4 regions of the Mesorhizobium sp. M4B.F.Ca.ET.214.01.1.1 genome follow, and region 2 is predicted to be linked to each of the others. Evidence: predicted binding sites of a transcription regulator. Region 2 holds the regulator's gene; each other region holds the start of a gene.

Region 1 (2,199 bases), on a different contig from region 2:
ATAGAGCGACTCTTCGCCCTTCACACCCTGGCCGTTGCCGCTGTCGCGCGTCAGCATCAGGAAGCTCGTGTTGGAGAGCGCGACGATCTCACTCTGCGCCGCCACCTTGGTCTTGCCCTTGGCGTCCTTGAACACGGGCAACGGCACGACATATTCATGCGCCAGCTTGAGATGGGCGAGGTCGGATGCGTCATAGACCAGCGCCCTGGTGTTCTGGCGCGTCGAGCCGGAATCGCCGCCATCCTGGCGCGGCGCCGACTGCAGCACGGCGATCAGGAACTTGCCGTCCGGCGTCAGCGACATGCCTTCCAGGCCCTGGTTGTTCTGGCGGCCGGTCTCGGGATCCTTCGGATCGGGCTCGGCGGCGCCCGGGCCCGGATTGTCGGAGGCGAAGTTCGGCTTGCCGTGGCGCATTGGCACCAGGGCCGCCGGCGGCTGGGTGGCCGACATCAGGCGGCCCTCGGCCGAGAAGCGATAGATGTTAGGGCCGTACTCGTCGGAGATGAACATGCTGCCGTCCGGCAGGCGCACGATGGCTTCGTCATCCAGCGCCAGCTTGCCATTGTCGGCCTGCGGCAGGATCGGCATGTCGCCGGCGGCGGGGCGGACGCCGTTCAGCGGGTCGAGGCCGGTGGCGTCAACGCCCTTGTCGTCGGTGAGCAGCAGGGTGTCGGCGAGCGTCGCATTGACGCCCGACTGTTCCTGGCCGGCTGCGGGCGCGGCGCCCGGAGGGGTCGGGGCAAGCTCGATCGAAACGGTGTTGAGGCGGGCCCGATAGTCGGTGGTGCCGACGACGTTGTAGCCACGATCCGGCAGCAGCCAGAGCGAGCCCTTGTAGGCGTTGCCGTCACGCGCCCAGCCCTTGGTGTCGATCGCCATGCCGGAACCGGAGCCGAAGGTCTCGCCGAACTTGTCCTTCTGGTTGGCGGGGATGCGGCCGACGCCGACCAGGCCCTTGTTGACATAGGCGACGCCATCGGCGAGCGCCGGGGTGAGGGCTGTGAACAGCGCAAGTGCCGCGCCAAGTGCAACGGTCCGGTTGAGATGTTTCATGGATATCCCCTTGTGACAGAGCATGCCGGAGCGGGTGTCGCATCGACATGCCGCCGGCACCTTCCGCCAAGCGGTCTAGGACTCGAACATGATACCTGCGTGACAGGCCGCGCCGGCGCGTGCCCCGGAACCATTTTCCAATCGCAACCGTTGCAGGCGAGCCCAGGCATCGCCTGCGATGGTCGGTCGAGCCATGGGCTCAGGAGGACATATGGGTTTCGATCAGTATCACGAGCCGGCGGAGGAATTGACGCAGAAGGTGCGGACATTTGCCCGCATGATCACTTCGCTGATCGAGGAGGCGGAGGCGATCAGCTGGTACGAGCAGCGCATGTCGGTGGAAAAGGACGCGCAGGCGCGCGCCATCATGAAAAATGCGCAAGGCGAGGAGTTCAAGCATTTCGGCATGAATCTCGAATTCCTGCTGCGTCAGAAGAAGGACTGGCGGGCAGAGCTGAAGGAAATCCTGTTCACGACCGGCGACATCGTAAAGGCTGGCGAGAAGGGCGAGGAGAAAGTGGACTGAGGTCGATGCGGCTACACTCGGCGACTATCAGTCGCTCTCTCGCGCGATCAGTTCCAGCGGCCAGACCTCGCGCATGATGCGCGTGCCTTCCGGACCGGCGAAGGCGGGGAGCGATGCAAGCAGCATCTCGGCCAACCGCCGGCCCATGGGCTGCAGCGCCGGGCGGAAGGCGGTCAGCGCCGGCGAGAAATAGCGGCAGAGCGGCGTGTCGACGATGACCGTCACGGCGATGTCGTGGCCGGGCCGGATGCCCATCTCGGCCAGCGCCTTGCAGCCGCCGAGCGCCATAGCGTCGTTGTTGTAGATGATCGCCGTAGGCCGGTCCTTGGAGAGCATCACGCGCGGTGTCACCTGGTAGCCGCCGCCCTCGTTGATGAAGCCGTCGGCGATCAGGCCGGGATCGACCTCGATGCCGTGCCGCTTCAGGGCCTTGCGGTAGCCGTCGAGGAACAGGTAGCCGAAATTGAGATTGAGGGCAGGGCGGACCGCGGCGATGCGGCGGTGGCCGCGCGCCACCAGCCGGTCGACGGCGTCGCTGCCGGCCTTCTCGAAATCGAGGTCGAGGGAAGGGTAGGACTTGCCGCCGGAACGGCTGCGGCCGAGCGTGGCGAAGGGGAAGC
Region 2 (2,199 bases):
TGCCGCGCGACGAGCTGATCGGCGAATGCGTGGCCATCGTCCGGCGCCGTTTCGAGGATCCCGACCTCGACGTCCGCGGCGTCGCCCGCATCGCCATGGGCATCCAGGGCATCACCGACACCCATGCCCGCGCCATGTTGTGGTCGCCGATCACGCCGCAGACCGACATCGCCTTCGCCGACATTCTGGAAGCCGAATTTGGCGTTCCGGCCACGATGGAGAATGACTGCAACATGATGGCGGTGGCCTTGCAGTGGCGCGATCCCGAGCGGTACCGCGACGACTTCATTGCCATCCTGCTCTCGCACGGCATCGGCATGGGGCTGGTGCTGAAGGGAGAGCTGTTCACCGGCACCCATTCCTCCGGCGGCGAATTCGGCCACATGATCCACCGGCCGGGCGGCGCGCTCTGCCGCTGCGGCCGGCGCGGCTGCGTCGAGGCCTATGCCGGCAACTATGCGATCTGGCGCAATGCCAAGCAGATGGGCGAGGACGCCGAGCCGGTCGATGTCAGCGACGCCGACATGCGCTCGCTCGCCGCCAGGGCGCGCGCCGGCGACGGCCCGGAGCGCCAGGCCTACCGCAAGGCCGGCGAGGCGCTCGGCTTCGGCCTCGGCAGCCTGTTCGCGCTGATCGATCCAGCTCCCGTCGCCATGGTCGGCGTCAGCGCCGCCGCCTTCGATCTGATCGAGCCGGCGCTGCGCGAGGCGATCGCCCAGACCGCCGGCGGCCAGCATTCGAAGTCGATCTCCTTCGACACCGAGCCGAACGAATTGCCGCTCATCCGCGAAGGCTGCGCCATGCGCGCACTGACCTTCGTCGACCAGGAGATTTTCGCGCCGGGCGTGCAGGTGAAAGGCGGCGCCACCGGGAAGAACGTGGCCTGAGCGTCAATCTTCCCTGATCGCGTAGCCCGCGCCCCGGATGGTGCGGATGACGTCAGGCATGCGGCCATTGTTGACCGCCTTGCGCAGGCGGCCGACATGCACGTCGACCGTGCGCTCGTCGATGTAGATCGTCTCGCCCCAGACATTGTCGAGCAGCTGGCTGCGCGAGAACACCCGGCCGGGATGCCGCATCATGAATTCGAGCAGGCGGAACTCGGTCGGTCCGAGCCGGATTTCGCTCTTCTTGCGGTACACCCGGTGCGACTCGCGATCGAGCACGATGTCGCCGACCTTCAGCATGCTGGACAGGACTTCCGGCTTGGCGCGGCGCAGCAGCGCCTTGACGCGCGCCATGAACTCCGGCGTCGAGAACGGCTTGACCAGATAGTCGTCGGCGCCGGTGGAGAGGCCGCGCACCCGGTCGCTTTCCTCGCCGCGCGCCGTCAGCATGATGATCGGCAGCCGCTCGGTCTCCGGCCGCATCCTGAGGCGCCGGCAGAGCTCGATGCCGGAAACCGCCGGCACCATCCAGTCGAGCACCAGGAGGTCGGGCACGTTTTCCTGCAGCCGGATTTCGGCCTCGTCGCCGCGTGTCACCACCTCGACCTGGTAGCCTTCCGATTCAAGATTGTAGCGGAGCAGCACCCCCAGCGGCTCCTCGTCCTCCACCACCATGATGCGTGGCGCGATCATCGGCCCGTCACCCTTCTTCTCAGGCCGGCGCCGACATCGCCGTCTCGTCCAGCTTCGGACGATTGGCGGGCAGTTGCTGGCCGGTCAGCACGTAGTAGGCGTTCTCGGCGATGTTGGTGACATGGTCGCCGATGCGCTCCAGATTCTTGGCGCAGAACAACAGATGCGTGCAAGCGGTGATGTTGCGCGGATCTTCCATCATGTAGGTCAAAAGTTCGCGGAACACCGAGGTGTATTTAACGTCGATGCGCTCGTCGTCGTTGCGGAGCTTGGCAAGCGCCGCGGCATCAGCGGCGGCATATTCCTCGATGACCCCCTGCACCTGGATCAGCACCAGCTGCGCCATGCCGTCGATGGAATGCGAAAGGTCGCGCGGCGTGACGCTGAGACCGACGGTGCCGACGCGCTTGGCGATGTTCTTGGCGAGGTCGCCGATGCGTTCGAGGTCGCCCGCCATGCGGATCGAGCCGACCACGGCGCGCAGATCGTTGGCCATCGGCTGCCGCTTGGCGATCAGTGTGATGGCGCGGTCGTCGAGTTCGCGCTGGCGCGCGTCCATGATGGCGTCGTCGGACACCACGCGCTGCGCCAGGGCGTTGTCGGAATTGAGCAGCGCCCG
Region 3 (2,199 bases), on a different contig from region 2:
ACCTGAAAATCTGAATGCTTATGACTACTATCTGCTCGGGACCGAGAAGATTGAAGAGATCACCGTAGCCGATGAGCAGGAGGCAATCGCGCTTCTCAACCGCGCGATTGAGCTGGACCCCGGGCTGGCCCGCGCCTGGGTAGAACTTTACCATGCTCACGTCATATTGGCTGGCTTCGGTATCAATCCCGAGAGCGAGACCAAGGCGGCCGCCGATGTGGCCGAACGCGCGGTGCGGCTCGATCCAGGCGACGCTGAGGCACACGCCGTGTTTGGGATGAGTCTCAGCAACAAGGGCGACATCGCCCGTGCCAAGGCTGAACTGGATACGGCTCTCCGTCTTGCTCCCGGTTCGTCCGAAATCCTGACATTCTATACCGGCTATGCGGCACGCTTCGGTGAACCCGAACGCGGCGCTCAGATGGTCGACCAGGTCAGGCGGCTCGACCCGAACCATCCGATGTGGACGTCCAACTTCTTCGGCCCTGCCTATTTTATGGCCGGCCGGTATGAGGACGCGTTGAAGATGCTGGAGCGCATGGCGCCTGACAACTACGACAAGTGGAGGTGGGTGGTGTTTAGCGGCACCCTTGCGGCTCTGGGTCGGATGGATGAGGCGAAGGCTTCGGTTAGGGAAACTCTCAAGCAGTACCCCGACCTGACCGTCGAGAGCATGATCAATGAAGTCGGCTTGAGCACTAGTGAGCGCAGCCGGTTTATCGAAACGATGCCGCTCGCCGGCTTTCCGTCTTGCGCCAAGCCCGAGGCGCTGGCGAAACTCGCCAAACCTGTGCGGCTGCCGGAATGCGAGGCGCAGCCTCTCGGGCAGCCGTAGAACAGCCCGGCCATTGGCGGACCGCCGCCCATGGCGTTGCCCGTCCAACGCGGCAGCTATTGCCAATATGCCGCGAAGCTGGTGTCATCCCATTTGCACCACGGAGGTATGACGATGAAGCGATCCCATGGGCTCGCCCTGTTTTCCTCGACTCTCGTCCTGTGCGCTGCGGCTTCGGTTCCCGCGCCCGCAGCGCAGCCCGGCGATCCGCCAGCCAACATCGCCAAGATAGGAACGGTGGTCGTTATCTTCGCCGAGAACCGCGCCTTCGACAATCTCTATGGTCACTTCCCTGGAGCCGAGGGCATCGACCAGGCAAGCAAGGAAAGCCTGCAGCAGCGTGACCGTGACGGATCCGTGCTGTCCGAACTGCCGCCTGTCTGGGACGGGCTGACCGCCAAGGGCGTCACGCCGCCGGTGACGCAGGCGATGACCGAGCACCTTCCGAACGCGCCGTTCACCGTGAACGACCCCAAGGGGTTCAACGTTCCGCTCAGCGTCGCAACGCACGATCTCTGGCACCGCTACTACCAGAACCAGATGCAGATCAACGGCGGCAAGAACGACATGTTCGTAGCCTGGGCCGATTCAGGCGCCATGCCGATGAGCAACTGGGACGCCTCCAAGACCGACATGTGGGCGGTGGCGCAGAAATACGTGCTGGCCGACCATTTCTTCATGGGCGGTTTCGGCGGTTCCTTTTTCAACCATCAGTGGCTGATCTGCGCCTGCGCGCCTTACTACGCGGATGCCGACAAGAACCCGGCCAAGCCGTCGATTTCGGTGACGGACGATGGCGGCACAGCGCTGAAGCTCGCCGACAATTCGCCGAAATCGGTGCGCGACGGTATCCCGAAATTCGTCTCCGACGGCAATCTGACGCCGGATTTCTACGCTGTGAACACAATGCAGCCGCCATACCAGCCGAGCGGCAATGATCCGGCGCCCGGCGGCGATCCGCTCCTCGCGGACCCGTCCAAGCCGACAACGCTGCCGCCGCAGACGGAGCCGACCATCGGCGATATGCTCAGTCTCAAGCAGGTCAGCTGGGCATGGTACTCGGGCGCCTGGCAGTACACGCTCGACCATGGCAATCACACGCCGATCCCGAATTTCCAGTACCATCACCAGCCGTTCAACTATTACGCCAACTACGCGCCGGGCACCGAGGCCAGGCGGGAACACCTGCGCGACGCCGGGCTGGCTGGCGTGAGCTTCATTCAGGCGATCGACGACGGCGCCCTGCCTCAGGTCTCCTTCTACAAGCCGCAGGGCAATCTCAACGAGCATTCCGGCTATGCCGACATCCAGGCCGGAGACCGCCATATCGCCGATGTCATCAGCCATCTGGAGAAGAGCCCGCA
Region 4 (2,199 bases), on a different contig from region 2:
TTCCGGCCGCTGTGGCGGCGCATCGCCGTGGTGGCTGTCTGCCTGGCCTGGTCGGTGATGGAGTTCGCTTCCGGCACGCCTTTCTGGGGCGTCATCGCGCTCGGCTTCGCCGGCTATGCCGTCTGGCAGTTCTTCTATCTCTACAAGCCGGCCGAAGAGGCCAAGCCTCCGGCCGAACCGAAGGAATGATCGAGGAGACAAAAATGTCCAAACTGCTCGTCAAGGCCGACAAGGGCCACGGCCGCGTCGCCCACGTCACGCCGCAAAGCGCCGGCTGGACCTATGTCGGCTTCGATCTTCATCGGCTGAAAGCGGGCGAGACGGCTTCGGGTGAAACGGCCGACCGCGAGGTCTGCCTGGTCTTCGTCACCGGCAAGGGCAAGGCGTCCGCCGCCGGCACGGATCTCGGCCTGCTCGGCGAGCGCATGTCGCCGTTCGAGGGCAAGCCCTGGTCGGTCTATGTGCCCGAGGGGTCCAACTGGTCAGTGACCGCCGATACCGAGCTGGAACTCGCCGTCTGTTCGGCGCCCGGCCTGGGTGGCGGCCTGCCGGCCCGCGTCATCGCTCCGCGGGATCTCGGCCAGGAGGTGCGCGGCAAGGGCACCAATACGCGCTACGTCACCAACATTCTGCCCGAAGGCAAGCCGGCCGACTCGTTGCTGGTGGTCGAGGTCATCACGCCGGGCGGTCACACCTCCAGCTATCCGCCGCACAAGCACGACCGGGACAATCCCCCCGCGGAGTCCTATCTCGAGGAAACCTACTACCACCGTCTCAACCCGCCGCAAGGCTTTGCCTTCCAGCGCGTCTATACCGACGCCGGCAGGAATGGCGAGCGCGAGCTGGACGAGGCGATGGCGATCGAGGACGGCGACGTGGTGCTGGTGCCGAAGGGCTACCACCCATGCGCCGCCTGCCACGGCTACGATCTCTACTATCTCAACGTCATGGCCGGGCCGAAGCGCACCTGGAAGTTCCACAACGCGCCCGAGCACGAATGGCTGATGAAGGCCTGAGCCTCCTGCATTGCGCTGAAGCCATTGGTCCAGCACGGAAGAATCGTCGGCTAAGGACCTGCCTGGCCGATTTGCCACCGAAAACCATCGTAAGCTTCGTCAATCCGTCATGGAAATCACCTATGGCAACGGGTCTGACGAGGACTTCTTATGCGCTACGCCATCTATTTCACCCCAAGCCAGGACGAGCCGCTGGCGCGGATCGCCGCCAATTGGCTGGGACGCGACCCGTTCGGCGCCGCCACCCGGCCGGTCGAGGCCGTGGGTGAGCTGTCGGCGGCCGAAGTAGCCTTCCACACCGCCTCGGCCCGCCGCTACGGCTTTCACGCGACGCTGAAGGCGCCCTTCAGGTTGGCTGAGAACGAGACCGAAGCCACGCTGCGCGCGGCGCTCGACAGCTTCGCCGAGGCGGCCCAGCCGGTTACCATCCCGCGCCTGATCGTCGGCCAGATCGACGGTTTCTTCGCGCTGGTGCCGCAAGCGCCGGTGCCGGCGCTCAACCGCTTCGCCGGCGATGTGGTGCTCGCCTTCGACCGCTTCCGCGCGCCGCTGACCGAGGCCGAGATCGAGCGCCGCAGCCCAGATTCGCTGAAGCCGGACGAGTTCCGCAACCTCTGCCAATGGGGCTACCCTTACGTCTTCGAGACCTTCCGCTTTCATATGACGCTGTCCGGCCGTGTCGCGTCACAGGAAAGCCCTCGTCTGCGCGCAGCAATCGACAGCCTGTTCACGGAAGTGCTGCTGCGGCCGGTGCCGGTCGATGCGCTGACGCTGTTCGTCGAAACCGAACCGGGCGCCCCGTTCATGGTGCTGTCCCACCACGCGCTAGGACGCCGCCCGGCCCGGAAAACTGCCTGAGACCAAACTGCTTGAGACCAAACTGCCTGATTACCAAGGACGATTTGAAATGACCGCCGAGACCGTTCTCACCAATGCCCGCATCGTGCTTGCCGACGAGATCGTCGAGGGCTCGCTGGTGCTGCGTGACGGCTTGATCGCAGCCATCGACCCGGGCGCTGCCCGCGCCGGCGAGGACATGGGCGGCGACTACATCATCCCCGGCCTGGTGGAACTGCACACCGACCATCTCGAAGGCCACTACGCGCCGCGCCCTAAGGTGCGCTGGAACCCGATTGCCGCCGTGCTTGCCCATGACGCGCAGGTGGCGACCGCCGGCATCACC

The links. The regulator PhoB, encoded in region 2, activates phosphate uptake and scavenging genes when phosphate is short. The targets are predictions, from matches to a motif close to TGTCATNNANCTGTCAT.
Region 1: EN857_RS12640 (esterase-like activity of phytase family protein) is a predicted target of PhoB. The motif match lies at 1,142-1,158, and genes of this name have one in related genera.
Region 3: EN857_RS25220 (acid phosphatase) is a predicted target of PhoB. The motif match lies at 918-934, and genes of this name have one in related genera.
Region 4: EN857_RS27425 (DUF1045 domain-containing protein) is a predicted target of PhoB. The motif match lies at 1,111-1,127, and genes of this name have one in related genera.

Annotation. Positions count from the first base shown of each region.
Region 1 is NZ_SRUX01000005.1:225,454-227,652, forward strand. Features, by position in the region: gene EN857_RS12640 (esterase-like activity of phytase family protein) at 1-1,053, opposite strand, end outside; gene EN857_RS12645 (hypothetical protein) at 1,265-1,579, shown strand; gene EN857_RS12650 (LacI family DNA-binding transcriptional regulator) at 1,607-2,199, opposite strand, start outside.
Region 2 is NZ_SRUX01000018.1:139,369-141,567, reverse strand. Features, by position in the region: gene EN857_RS29065 (ROK family protein) at 1-887, shown strand, start outside; gene phoB (phosphate regulon transcriptional regulator PhoB) at 891-1,580, opposite strand; gene phoU (phosphate signaling complex protein PhoU) at 1,600-2,199, opposite strand, start outside.
Region 3 is NZ_SRUX01000014.1:85,225-87,423, reverse strand. Features, by position in the region: gene EN857_RS25225 (adenylate/guanylate cyclase domain-containing protein) at 1-835, shown strand, start outside; gene EN857_RS25220 (acid phosphatase) at 950-2,199, shown strand, end outside.
Region 4 is NZ_SRUX01000016.1:161,616-163,814, forward strand. Features, by position in the region: gene EN857_RS27415 (DUF3329 domain-containing protein) at 1-189, shown strand, start outside; gene iolB (5-deoxy-glucuronate isomerase) at 204-1,016, shown strand; gene EN857_RS27425 (DUF1045 domain-containing protein) at 1,167-1,874, shown strand; gene EN857_RS27430 (alpha-D-ribose 1-methylphosphonate 5-triphosphate diphosphatase) at 1,924-2,199, shown strand, end outside.